Regions from separate parts of the Bradyrhizobium sp. UFLA05-125 genome, predicted to be linked through region 3. Evidence: predicted binding sites of a transcription regulator. Region 3 holds the regulator's gene; each other region holds the start of a gene.
The links. The regulator LexA, encoded in region 3, represses DNA repair genes until DNA is damaged. The targets are predictions, from matches to a motif close to TGTTCNNNNTGTGTTCNG.

Region 1 (4,542 bases), on a different contig from region 3:
GGAATTGCGCAGCGATGCCGAGCGCCACGGCCACACCGCGACCGTCGCGTTCAATGGCCTGCCCGTGGTGACGGTGAAGCCGGCCTCGTTCAAGCGCTGCCTCGCCAACCTCGTCACCAATGCGGCGCGCTACGGCAAGACGATCGCCATCACCGGCCAGCGCGATCACCGTTACCTCACCGTCACCATCGACGACGACGGGCCCGGCATCCCCACGCATTTGCGCGAGGAAGTGTTCAAGCCGTTCTTGCGGCTGGACAACGCCCGCAACCAGGACGAAGGCGGCACCGGCCTCGGCCTTGCGATCGCCCGCGACATCGCCCGCTCGCATGGCGGCGACATCACGCTCGGCGACAGCCCGATGGGCGGATTGCGGGCGTCGGTGCGGATACCGGTGTAAGCTGCGTGGCCCGGATGGAGCCCAGCGCATCCGGAATTCTGCTGGGCGACGACAGACCGGCCCCGGATTTCGTTTTCGCTCCATCCGGGCTACAAGCCAAAAGCGCGATGAGATTCGGCTGAATCATCATCGCGCTTTAGGTTGTTGTTTGAGCATGATCTTTTCGGAAAACCGCTTCACACTTTTCCGGATCATGCTTTAGCTACTTCGGCAGCAGATCCTTCAGCTTCGCGGCGTCCTTGACGTTCATCTTGAAGCCGCCGGGCATCACGATGTCGCCGGGCTTCTGGTCCGCCTTGCACGGGCCGAGCCACTTGGCCTCGATCGTCGTAGTCGAGTCGTGCCCGGCAGTTCCGGCAACGCCGCCCTGGATGTGCGCGGTGCTCTTCACCGTATAGGCAGTGTTGAAGTCGCCGGTGATTTCGGCATGCGAGGTCGTGGTGGCGCCAGCGACGTTGCAGACGGAATCGCTGACGTAACCGCTGGCGGTCTTCTGGATGTCCTGCTTGGTGCAGATCTGCTTGGCCATCGGGGAGACGTTGTTGTTCATCTCCTTGTCGACGCTCTCGTCGGTGCAGTGCTGCATGGTCATTTCCGGCATCGGCCCGCCGGACCGGAGCATCTTCATTTCCCAGAGGCCGGCCTTGCGCACCGGCAGATCCACCGCATGCGCAACCGTCGTCGCCGACACCGCGAGCGCGAAGAGGCTAACGCAGAAAACAACAGGCCGTCGCGTCATGCGCCAAACTCCCGGTCGCCGCTTGCGGTCTTAAAGGATCAGTAAAGCGTGCGCAGCGGCTGCTCGGTTGCGCCATACGGCACCCAGCGGCAGGAGAAGGAGATGTAGCCGCCATCATAGGGCTGCACGGCGAGGAATTTCACCACCTTGCCGTAACGCGCGCAGTGGTCGACCGCGACTTGCCGCGCATCGACCTGAGTCGCCATCGAATAGGCGATGATGCCGCCGGTGTCGTTGCCCTTGAAGGGGGGCAGCGGGAGGATGTCGGCGCGCGCCGGCGCACTCGCCAGCAGTCCCGAGACAACCAGGCTGGCAACAAGGCTCGCGGCCGCAATGATTCGCATTCCCGTCACTCCATTTGGCTGGCGCCAGTCTACGGCGCCGCGAGCGCGCTGAAAAGAACGGAAGGCCTTCGGAACGCGGCCTTACGTGTAACTCGTCGGCGAGTGTTGCCGTGCTGCACTTGACCTCTCCTCCCCTTCACGGCACGGTCGGGTGCCTGCAGCCATGCCTCCTGGATTGCCCATGCGCGACCTCGCCACCTCCCTGAAATCGCTCCGCTTTGCCGCGGTCTTCGGCCTCGTTCTGGGGGCGCTGTCGCTCAGCGAGGCCAAGGCAGCCAATCCGCTGGAGCTGAACTTCTGGCTGGATGGGCCGCGCTATGACGGCCGCGTCGCCGACTGCGACAAGGCGCTGCCCACGATTGCCACCCAGTTCTGGGAGAAGGAAAGCTCCTTCTGGAATTCTTCGTTGAAGATCACGGGCTTCGCCGGCATCCACGAGACCGCCTTCCGGCCCTGGCAGTCCGACAACATTCCGCGCCGCTATTGCACGGGCGAGGCCATGCTCAGCGACGGCAAGGTGCGCAAGGTGCATTTCTCGATCATCGAGGACGGTGGCTTTGCCGGGTTCGGCCAGGGCGTCGAATGGTGCGTGGTCGGTCTAGACCGCAACTGGGCATACAATCCCGTCTGCCGGTCGGCAAAACCCTGATTCGGGCGAATCGTACGCGCCAAAGCGGCGGCGTCAATTTTGTTCTTGAAATGTTCTTGCCGCCTGCTAGGCTCTCTTGCACAGTCTAGTTGAAGGGCGTCGCCATGTTTTATTCCAGATTGCATTCCCTGTCCCGTTTCCTGATCTCCCTCCTGCTCACCGCAGGCCTCGTTGCGCTGGCGGGCAACGCAATGGCGCAGGACAAGCGGCAGAATGCGCCCGGCGAGTTTGATTTCTACGTGTTGTCGCTGTCCTGGTCGCCGTCGTTCTGCGAGGAGGCAGCCGAGCGCGGCGGCCGCTCCCAGATCCAGTGCGGAGGACGGCCCTACGCCTTCGTGGTGCACGGCCTGTGGCCGCAATATGAGAACGGCTTTCCGGAATTCTGCCAACGGCCGGCGCCGCGGCTGAACCGCAACATCGTCTCTTCCATGCTCGATCTGATGCCGGCGCCGGGGCTGATCTTCAACGAATGGGACAAGCACGGCACCTGCTCGGGCCTGACGGACCGCAATTACTTCGAGACCATCCGGAAAGCGCGCGCGGTCATCAAGATTCCTGCCGAATACCTCGATCTGTCGCAGCCCAAGACCGTATCGCCCGCCGATGTCGAGGAGGCCTTCATCAAGGCCAATCCGGGTCTGAGCAGCTCCGGCGTTTCGGTGACGTGCAACCGGACACGGCTGTCGGAGGTGCGCATCTGCCTGAACAAGGACCTGCAATTCCGTTCCTGCGAGGAGCTCGACCGCCGCGCCTGCCGCCGCGATCAGGTGACGATGCCGCCGATCCGCGGCGGTTGAAATCGCAGGTCTGCATCCTCGTGATTGCGGAACGACGCGAGGCGCCTTTGCGCAACGACAGCAGTTACTTTCATCGCCCGATGTCGTAACTGTCCGACATGAACTACCGCCACGCCTTTCACGCCGGCAGCTTCGCCGATGTCATCAAGCACATCGTGCTGGCGCGTATCCTGACCTACCTCCAGGACAAGCCGGCCGCATTCCGCGTCATCGACACGCATGCTGGCGCCGGCCTCTACGATCTCGAAGGCGAGGAGGCGCGCCGCAGCGGCGAGTGGCTGACCGGCATCGCCCGCGTCATGCAGGCACGCCTGACCAACGAGGTCGCCGCACTCACAAAGCCGTATCTCGACATCGTCCGCGCTTTCAATCCACGCGGCGAATTGAAGACCTATCCCGGATCGCCGCTGATCGTGCGTGGCCTGTTGCGGCCGCAGGACCGCCTCGTCGCCTGCGAGCTCGAGCCGAAGGCGCGCAAGGCGCTGATCGATGTGCTGCGCCGCGACACGCAGGCGCGCGTGGTCGATCTCGACGGCTGGGTTGCGCTGCCGGCCTTCGTGCCGCCGAAGGAGCGGCGCGGTCTGGTGCTGATCGACCCACCCTTCGAGGCCAAGGACGAGTTCGAGCGGCTCGGAGAGACATTCTCGGAAGCGTTCGCAAAGTGGCCGACCGGCATCTATGTGATCTGGTATCCCGCCAAATCCAGGCGCGCGACCGACGCGCTCGCGCAACAGGTGGCGCGGGCCGCAGCCGCAGCCAAACCTCAGGGCAAATGCCTGCGGCTCGAATTCAGCGTCGCACCGCAAAGTACCGACGCGCCACTCGTCACGACAGGGCTGTTGATCGTCAACCCACCCTTTACGCTGCAGAGCGAGCTCAAGACCATCCTGCCGGAGCTCGAAAAGCCGCTGGGCCAGGGCGGCGCGGCCCGTTTCCGCCTGGAGGTACCAAAGCCCTAAAGTAGTACACCTATTGGGAAAACTATGCATGAACGGTAGTCAATCCGCAAAGAACCGTATTATGCTGTGCCCCGTGACTGGCTTTACGTTCCGCTTCCGCGAATGGTTGCGGCGGAGTGAAGGCCTAACAAGGATCCAGGCGGACTGACGCGTCCGCCCAAGGGTGGCCAGCTCCCCGGGCTCGTATGTCCGGTCATGCCGAGGTGCGGGACTGCATCACGGCGGAGGAGCAATGCGGGGGAGGAGTCCCGATGGCCATGACGGGCACGGTTAAGTTTTTCAACGGCGAGCGCGGTTACGGCTTCATCAAGCCGGACGACGGCGGTCGCGACGTCTTCGTTCACATCACGGCGGTGGAGCGGGCGGGACTGAAGGACCTCACCGAAGGACAGCGTATCACTTTCGAAGTCGAGCCGGACAAGAAGGGCAAGGGACCCAAGGCGGTCAACCTGGTGATCCTTTCTTAGGCGAAGCCTGACGCAAAAAAGTCCCGGCGCGAGGCCGGGAGATTTAGGTCCGGTATTTTCTTCTTAGCTATCAGAAGTGATAGTTCACGCCTGCGCGCACCACGCTGGCGCTATAACCGTTCGACACGCCAGTGATCGCGAACTGGCTCGAGGACAGATCGAGGAAGAGATATTCGATCTTGGCGCT
Region 2 (4,542 bases), on a different contig from region 3:
CCCGGTCCCGGGCACGCTGATGATCGAACCGACCGAGTCGGAATCGAAAGCGGAGCTCGACCGCTTCTGCGACGCCATGATCACGATCCGGAAAGAAGTCGCCGAGGTCGAGGCCGGCCGCTTCAAGATCGAAGCGTCACCGCTGCGCAACGCCCCGCACACCGTGCACGATATCGCCGACGACGATTGGAAGCGTGCCTATACCCGCACTGAGGGCTGCTTCCCCAACGGCGTCTCACGCACCGACAAATACTGGTGCCCGGTGGGCCGCGTTGACAACGTCTATGGCGACCGCAACCTCGTTTGCTCGTGCCCGCCGGTGAGCGATTACGCGCAGGCGGCGGAGTGAGGCTCTAGGGCGCCACCAGCGAACGGCTTTTCGGATCCCAGCGCCAGAGCCGTTCGCTGGTCAGTTCAGTACCGCCCCACCAACGCTTGATCGTGTTGTGGCGGGAGAAGTCGTCCTCGCCTTTCATAATGGCCCGCCCGAGTTCGGTAACGGCCAACCGGCCCCCTCGGTATTGAAAGGGGCGAGGCTCCTCGCTCGCGTCGGACGGCGCCTGGCCAAGTTCAATGATTGCGGGGACCTTGCACTGCGCCAGTGCATGGAGCAGTTGACCGGCTTCCTGCTCGTCGTACACGTAGCGGAACTCGGCCGCACTGAGCACTTCTCGCGGCTCGGTACCTTCGTCTTCGATCCAGCCCAGCATTCCCATCTCCTTTTCGCCGAGACCCGTTTCTAAATCGGGCAATTCTTCGAGCATGGTGATAAGGGCCGACCGCAGTCGAGGAAGGATAGTCAGATCCTTCACGAGCAGAGCGAAGCAGCGTTCGGGCGTCGGCGCGCGCCAGGCATGCCAGGCGCGGCTGGCCAGTGTCAGGTGACTCTCCGTCACCTTGAACACCGGCAACTTCCATTTCGCCACAGATTGCGGGTGATACCGTGCAACGGCGTCATCGGTGTACACCAGGCTCAACTTCGTCGTGATCTCCTTGTGTGGACAGGTCGAGCAGCCAGACCACCACGAGTTGATCATTGGGCCGAGGATCGACCCACAATTCAATCGAATCGAACTTCGCACATAACTCGAAGAAACCGATATCGCGCGTGCCGAAACCATCCAGCGAGCTGCGACAAACGGCATCGAGCCAATGATCGCCAGGATTGCAGTGCTTTGCGGATCGCCGCTCCAGCCCCATCAAAAGTTGCTCCGCAGAGGGCAACTTCCCCGAAACGAAGCGTAGATAGAACCCGAGTGCGATGTTCGCGGCACCTGACTGGCGAAGCGTATTTGCCGCGAGATCGTTCGTGGCCAAAATCAAATGTGACACGGTCGCCTCTCAAAATTGGATTCCGGCCCGGAATGGGAGCTGAGGTGATCGAGCAGCCAAATCAGCTGCAATTGATCCTCGGGACTGGGATCGAACCAGAGTTCGATCACGTCGTACGGTTCGCAAAAATCGACAAGGGATAGATCTTTGCGGTCCCGGATGGCGCGCGGCCAGCGGATCCCCCAATCCGACCAATGATCACCCGGTGGAAGTGTCCCCGAACGCGCGCCGCAAAATAAGCAACAAGCATTTCAGGTGGAGGCACGGGTCCCCGCTGGAAGCGAAAAGAGAACATCACGACGATTTCGGCCAGCGCCGATTTTGCGAGCGCAAAGCCGGACGAACTCGTCAGGATCAGACGCTTCATGCCCCCAACTCCCCACGCAAAACGAAACGGGCGCCGAAGACGTCGGCAACTCAACGTCCTCAGCGCCCGCTCCTCGCGAAACTCGACTGGTGTTAAGCCCCTACTCCTCCGTCGGCTCCTCGCCGTCGGCGTCGCGCTCGGAATTGCCGGCCAAAATCTGCTCGGCGATCAAGCCAGAATTCTGACGGATCGCGGTTTCGATCTTGGCGGTGACATCGGGGTTAGCCTTCAGGAACGCCTTGGAGTTCTCGCGGCCCTGGCCGAGGCGCTGGCTGTCATAGGAGAACCAGGCGCCGGACTTTTCGACGATGCCGGCCTTGACGCCGAGATCGAGGATCTCGCCCATCTTCGACACGCCCTCGCCGTACATGATGTCGAATTCGACCTGCTTGAAGGGCGGTGCCAGCTTGTTCTTCACCACCTTCACGCGCGTGGTATTGCCGACGACCTCGTCACGCTCCTTGATCGCGCCGATGCGGCGGATGTCGAGGCGGACCGAAGCGTAGAACTTCAGCGCGTTGCCGCCGGTCGTGGTTTCCGGCGAGCCGTACATCACGCCGATCTTCATGCGAATCTGGTTGATGAAGATCACCATCGTGTTGGACTTGTTGATGGAGGCCGTCAGCTTGCGCAGCGCCTGGCTCATCAACCGCGCCTGGAGACCTGGCAGCGATTCCCCCATCTCGCCTTCGAGCTCGGCCTTCGGCACGAGCGCCGCGACCGAATCGATCACCATCACGTCCACAGCGCCCGAACGCACCAGCGTATCGCAGATCTCCAGCGCCTGCTCGCCGGTGTCCGGCTGCGAAATCAGGAGGTCGTCGATGTTGACCCCCAGCTTGCGCGCATAGACCGGATCGAGCGCGTGCTCCGCATCGATGAAGGCGCAGATGCCGCCCTTCTTCTGCGCTTCCGCCACCGTGTGCAGCGCCAGCGTGGTCTTGCCCGAGGATTCCGGCCCGTAGATCTCGACGATGCGCCCCTTGGGCAGGCCACCGATGCCGAGCGCGATATCGAGCCCGAGCGAGCCGGAAGACACCGCCTCGATGTCCATCGAACGGTCGCTCTTGCCGAGCTTCATCACCGAACCCTTGCCGAACTGGCGCTCGATCTGAGAGAGCGCGGCAGCCAGGGCTTTACTCTTGTCCATGGAAGATCCTTCGACGATTCGCAGTGCAGTGGCGGACATCTGGTCGTGCTCCTTATGACGGGGATTCGCGAGAGGGACAAACGGTTGGCGAAGCGGGCCGGCGATAAAAAGCAACGTACACTGTTTGTTCCGGGTTCGCAATATGTTCTTTTGCGCTCCAGACTGCCGTTCGTATTTTAACCCCTAGTGTCCTAAGCTGAATTTCGCGTTGTCCTAATTTGTTCGCGACCGCCGCAAGGTCGCCCAGCTCTGTTCATGCCTCAAACAGACTAGGCGGTTGTGGGTATATCTAGGTCCCAGAGAACACTCTGCGAACGTCGGTGCTCCGCCGGCGAAACTCGCAGTTCTGAGTGTCCGAATTCGTTATTAACGAGCCAAGCTCTGTTCATGACCGCTGTTCCCGATTGCCAGCATCGGCCAGTTCTGTTCCTGTCTCTGATGATCCAGGCGCTCCCCGCCTAGCCCGAATGGGGTAAGCCTATTGGTTTTGGGAACAATCTGCGTGGCGGCGCGTCGGTTTGGGGCCCCCAGCCGAAAGGTGCCCCCCCGACTGCTGGAGGAAAACCCCATCAAGCGGGTTGGCGGCCCCCCATTGGGGCCGTTTAAATTCCAAGTTGAGGCCGCCTCGGTTGGCGGCCTCTTTCATTTCATGACAGGGATCTCGCCAAGATCCGTAAAACAACCCCATGCAAAGTAGCCGGGCCGTACCGTGCCCCCCGGTGACACCGAGTTGATTTCGACAACTCCTTAAACCGTTTATCACCGGCGGACGCCGACCGGCGAGCGGTGGAAAAGATGCCTTCGCTTGTCTTCAAGATTGCCGCTGCCGGACTTTCGATCCCGGCTAGTCGCCTCGTGCTCCCAAGGTCGGGACTGAACGAGCTAGCAAAGGGCATGGCCGTTGCAGTATCGCTCACGGTCGTTGCGGCCGTTCTCATCGCCGCCGTCCACAGTCTTGGGCCATGAAGCGTCTTGGGCCATGAAGCGTCTTGGGCCATGAAGCGTCTTGGGCCATGAAGCGAGCAAGGCCACCCCGCCTGGCGGCCTCTACTCTCCGCGCATGCCGGCCTACAGCACGGCCAACAGAATGAGCCCCACGACCAGCACAACAAAACCCATCGCCGTCGCAGCGGCGAATGATCGCTCTACGTTATCCATATGCCACCCCTGATCGGCGGGCCACGTTCCCCCATGGCGTCGCCGAACACCCTGAGTCTCCCCAATCGCTGTGTCGTAATTTCTGCGAGTGGGTGTCGGAATTGGGACGGGATTCGTGCTTGAGATGGCAAAGCGACCTATTCGCAACCCGACCTTGAACAGCCGATCGCCCGCTTGCGCATGTAAGCTCCCTGTAAGCTGCAGGGGGTAACTTGGCGTGGCTACGGTGTTGCAGCCCAGCACCTCAGCCTCCAATAACCTTCTGCCCCGCCCGGCTCTCCCCTGGCGGGGCTTTTTTGTTCGCTGTCCCACAATCCTAACGCGATGATATTGGGGTGTCGGACTGGACTGCGCCGAATCCGAAATGACTGTAGCGATCGTTTCGACAGTCCCGCGAAGCGCCAGAAGATGATCACGCTCGCCTTGCGCACCACTCGCAAGCAAGCTCTGTCTTCACCCGCAAGACGGTCACACCGCGCTGCGCACTCACGCTGCATATCGCGTTCACGGCGCTTATCGTTCGCGGACATGTCGC
Region 3 (4,542 bases):
TTGGGATTTTCTACAACGGACGCGTGATCGTGTTGGGCAAGGCATATTTCAACAAGCAAGCCTCGATTCTTCTCAAGTTCGCCAAATCAACGTCGAATTCGCAGCTGTCCGCAAAGCTGGTCAGCAAGGCGGCGGATCTGAAATCGCAGGGCGACCCCCTGCCCGAAATGGATCACAGCCTGAAGGCGCCCGACGTCGATCCGGACAATGAAACGGGAGCCACCTGATGCTAGCCGTGAGCCTGGTCGTCGCCGTGGTATGTTTGGCCACCATTATCCCGGTCTTCCTCGTCATTGAGACGATCGCGCGGCGGCCAAGGTAAGCGCACTCAACTGCGCTTGGATTTGGGCCGATCGAGACGCTGCCGTTGCGCGCGCATGCGGCTGGTCTTCTCCTTGAGCGCTTCGATCTCCTCATCGAGCTTTGCGCTCCGCGACTTCGGCGGCTCATCGCCGCGCAGCTTCTCGAGCGCTTTCTCAACCGACAGCTTTGAAGTCTCTGCCATCAGGGTTCTCCCGGACGTCTCCCGACGCGCCTTGCGTGCGGGCGCGCAGCAATTCTGAGCCGGAAGCGGAACGAGGCGATATTGTCCCAAAGGGCATCCTGCCGTCCTGCTGCTGGAAAGACATTTCATCTCCACCTTCGCGTTCGCGCCTTTTGCCTCGACGCCCGCACTCGGCTAGAACGCAACGCGACCTGTCCTTACGATTTGCCCAGCAGGAGTTCAGCCCGTGGCCCTGATGCCGGTTTCCGACGCGCTCGATGCGGTGCTCGCGGGCGTCGAGCCTGTCGCCGACGAGATGGTTGCGCTCGATGCGGCCTACCATCGCGTGCTGGCGCGCGACGTCGCGGCGCGGCGCACGCAGCCGCCGCAGGCGATGTCGGCGATGGATGGCTATGCGGTGCGCGCTGCCGATGCGGCAGAGGTGGGCACAGAGCTCACCGTGATCGGCGAGGTCGCAGCAGGACGACCGTTTGCGGGAACGGTCGGTGCGGGTCAGGCAGTACGGATCTTCACGGGCGGCGTAGTGCCCGATGGCGCGGACGCGGTGGTAATCCAGGAGGACACAGTCGCTGACGGCAGGCGCGTCACGGTCAAGGAGGCCGCGATCGTTGGAAGGCACATCCGTCCCGCCGGCGTCGATTTCCGCGAAGGCGACGTGCTCCTGCGAGAAGGAGCAAGGCTCACCGAACGCGACCTATCACTCGCCGCCGGCATGAACCATCCGCAGCTAGCCGTCCGTCGCCGGCCCAGGATCGCGATTCTCGCGACCGGCGACGAACTCGTGATGCCGGGCTCAACGCCGGGCGCGGGCCAGATCGTCTTTTCCAACGGCTATGCCCTGCACGCGCTGGCGCGGGCCGAGGGCGCCGAAACGGTCGATCTCGGCATTGCCGCCGATACCGTTGCGGCGACCAGCGCCGGCATCCGCCGCGCCCGCGAGAGCGGCGCCGACATCCTGATCACGACCGGCGGGGCCTCAGTCGGCGACCACGACCTGGTGAGGCCGGCGCTTCAGGCCGAAGGTTTCGAGATGGCGTTCTGGAAGATCGCGATGCGGCCGGGCAAGCCGATGATGCACGGCCGTCTCGGCGCGATGCGGGTGATCGGCCTGCCCGGCAATCCGGTCTCGTCCTATGTCTGCGGCTTCCTGTTCATGGTGCCGTTGATTCGCGCGCTTGCTGGCCGCTCTCGCGTTCATCACCGCCGCGAGCGCGCCGTGCTCGGGCGCGACGTCGGGCCCAACGACGTCCGTGAGGATTATCTGCGCGCCCGGCTCGAGGAGCGCGAGGACGGCACGCTCGTGGCCGTTCCCGTCAACCACCAGGACTCCTCACTGCTTGCGAATCTCGCTATGGCACAGGCACTTCTCGTGCGCGCGCCGTTCGCGCCGAAGGCTGAAGCAGGCACGCCTTGCGAGGTGTTGCGGCTGCCCTTGTGAGGGCGATCTGATTCACGTGTAGCGCGAACTTCGCTGCGTTCACCCAAAATTAAGTGGTTGCGGAACACATATCGAACATATAGTGTCCGTTCATGATTTGTTTCGAGCATCTAGCGGCTTCTGCTGAATCTGGCGTCTCGGAATCGAACGACATCAACCGGGGGATTTGGTCGAGATGTTAACGCGCAAACAATACGAGCTTCTGCGGTTCATCAGTGAGCGCCTCAAGGAAAGCGGCGTGCCGCCCTCCTTCGATGAGATGAAGGACGCGCTCGATCTTCGCTCGAAGTCGGGCATCCACCGGCTGATCACTGCGCTGGAAGAGCGCGGCTTCATCCGTCGCCTGCCCAACCGCGCGCGCGCCATTGAGGTCATCAAGCTGCCCGAGCTTCAGGCCGCGGGCGCCGGCCGCCGCGGCTTCACGCCGAGCGTCATCGAAGGCAATCTCGGCAAGGTGCGGGGCGTAAGCGCTCCCGTCGACGACGGCGATCGCCCCGTCGCCGTGCCCGTGATGGGACGGATCGCAGCCGGCACGCCGATCGAGGCATTGCAGACCCGCAGCCACACCATCAGCGTGCCTCCGGACATGCTCGGCTCGGGCGAGCACTACGCGCTCGAAGTGCGCGGCGATTCGATGGTCGACGCCGGCATCCTGGATGGCGACATGGCGCTGATCCAGCGCAACGAGACCGCCGACACCGGCGACATCGTGGTGGCGCTGATCGACGATGAGGAAGCGACGCTCAAGCGCTTCCGCCGTCGCGGCGCGTCAATCGCGTTGGAGCCCGCCAACACCGCCTATGAGGTGCGCATCCTGCCGCCGAACCGGGTGAAGATTCAGGGCAAGCTGATCGGGCTGTACCGGAAGTACTGATTGCCCGCCAGATTGCCGGTTATTGCGCAACGATGCGGGCGGACGGATTGTCCGCTCCGGCAAAATGGTGTTTTCGCTTCCATTGTGATTATCCCCACACCTGCGCGAAGCTAATCCTCGAGCATGGCAGGCGCGAATGCGCTGTGCACGATGCAGAGGACAAAACCCATGCGGCAGATGATTTTGAGCGCAATCTCGGCAGCCTTGATCGCGGAATCGGCATCCGCGAGCGATGCAGCGCAACACCAGCATGGCGCCCGCAAGGCAGAGCACGCGGCAACCAGCGCGCCATTCCGCAAGTCCAACAATGCGATCGCACCTGCGGCGCAGGTGAGATGGCCCTATTCGGGGTACTCCGCTCCTGCCGGCCGCTGATGGAAGCTCGCGTAAGTGAATGGCGTGAACCAAGATAGACTGGCGGCGCGAGGCTTTGTTCCTGGTGTGCCGGGAAAGATAATGTGATCGGGCGACGCGCAGACGGGCCGCAGATTTGCCCACAAAAGCGATACACTCCAAGGCTTCCAACTCTGATAGAGGCCTGCGCCTCCGGGGGGGCGCGGACCTGCTATCTCGCATGAGGAGCACTCCGATGTGTGACTACAGCCTACATGCCGTTGCGACCCGCCCCGCTCAAGTCGGCGAGACGATCGTCACGACAACCTTCCGCGGCACCTCGACGCGTGGATTTGCGTCGGAGCGTGATCTCTCGGTTGCCGTCTGCCTCCTGCCCGGCACCGAGCTCGCCTTCGCCGACAACGTCCGCTACGACAATCGCTGGATCTGGACGCGCACCGTCAATTCCCGCGTCGGCAAGTTCGGTAAGGTCGATCCGCACATTCCCGATCGTCATCATGATGCGATCGAATTCCCCGACGGCAACTACGTACTGGTGACGCAGCTCGTCGAGGGACAGCGTGCCACGGTTCTGCAATTGCCGGTAACGCAGCCGCTCGGCGAGAAGACTGAGCAGCCCGCCGTCGAGCAGCACACCACCACGACGCCTACGACACGCCTGCCGATCGGCTGACGCGTCTTTCAATTCTCGGCCTGCAGGTCGGCCTCCGACGGCGTAGCATCCTTGCTGCGTGGAGTAGCCGGCCGCGGTGCGAGGCTGAGCTCGAAATCACTATCGCCGGCCCCGGCCGGCGACCAGGGGCGGTTTGCGCCCCTTATTTTTACCGTTCGCAGCGTGAAACCGTCGCCCTCGCGCGATAGCGCGAGCGCTCCTTGCGTCTTCAGACGCTCGCGATCCACGACCATCGCCGTGCAATCGGTTGCTGCCGGCTTCGCCGTCACCACCAGCGCGGCGCGGCTGCAATCATCCGCCAGCGCATCGACACGCAGCGAGAGCGCGACCAGGCGACCATCGGCGAGCGGTGTCACGCAGCCGGCCTCGTCGCATGAGACGCCGTCGGCGAGCGACGGATCCGTCGCACTGCGCGGATCGGCATCGGCCGCAAGCCACTCCTTGAGGAGAAAATTGTCCTTGCCGGTTCGGATCAGGTGCAGTTGGCCGTCCCTGCCGCGCACCGCGACGCTGTGGCCGTCGCCTGCGATCAGGATGTCGGGCTGGCGCATATGCAGCGCCCAGCCGATCGCGAGCGCCAACACGACGACACCCGTCCAGCGCAGCGGCGTCCGCAACAGGCCCATCACGACGAGGCCGATGCTGGCGGCAATCAGCGGACCGGCGCCGAAGGCGGTGATGCGTCCGACCGCGCCCGG

Region 1: the regulator LexA is predicted to act here: its motif matches at 2,173-2,190, upstream of SO156_RS37720 (ribonuclease T2 family protein).
Region 2: the regulator LexA is predicted to act here: its motif matches at 2,982-2,999, upstream of recA (recombinase RecA).

What each region holds. Positions count from the first base shown of each region.
Region 1 is NZ_JBANBJ010000075.1:2,920-7,461, forward strand. Features, by position in the region: gene SO156_RS37700 (ATP-binding protein) at 1-400, shown strand, start outside; gene SO156_RS37705 (DUF3617 domain-containing protein) at 603-1,139, opposite strand; gene SO156_RS37710 (hypothetical protein) at 1,178-1,483, opposite strand; gene SO156_RS37715 (hypothetical protein) at 1,665-2,132, shown strand; gene SO156_RS37720 (ribonuclease T2 family protein) at 2,237-2,929, shown strand; gene SO156_RS37725 (23S rRNA (adenine(2030)-N(6))-methyltransferase RlmJ) at 3,028-3,888, shown strand; gene SO156_RS37730 (cold-shock protein) at 4,140-4,355, shown strand; gene SO156_RS37735 (outer membrane protein) at 4,426-4,542, opposite strand, start outside.
Region 2 is NZ_JBANBJ010000005.1:33,283-37,824, reverse strand. Features, by position in the region: gene gcvP (aminomethyl-transferring glycine dehydrogenase) at 1-349, shown strand, start outside; gene SO156_RS07825 (hypothetical protein) at 354-977, opposite strand; gene SO156_RS07820 (hypothetical protein) at 955-1,332, opposite strand; gene SO156_RS07815 (hypothetical protein) at 1,439-1,699, opposite strand; gene recA (recombinase RecA) at 1,800-2,888, opposite strand.
Region 3 is NZ_JBANBJ010000013.1:135,997-140,538, forward strand. Features, by position in the region: gene SO156_RS15370 (hypothetical protein) at 24-227, shown strand; gene SO156_RS15375 (hypothetical protein) at 329-505, opposite strand; gene SO156_RS15380 (molybdopterin molybdotransferase MoeA) at 732-1,943, shown strand; gene lexA (transcriptional repressor LexA) at 2,119-2,817, shown strand; gene SO156_RS15390 (hypothetical protein) at 2,986-3,192, shown strand; gene SO156_RS15395 (hypothetical protein) at 3,407-3,844, shown strand; gene SO156_RS15400 (ComEC/Rec2 family competence protein) at 3,853-4,542, opposite strand, start outside.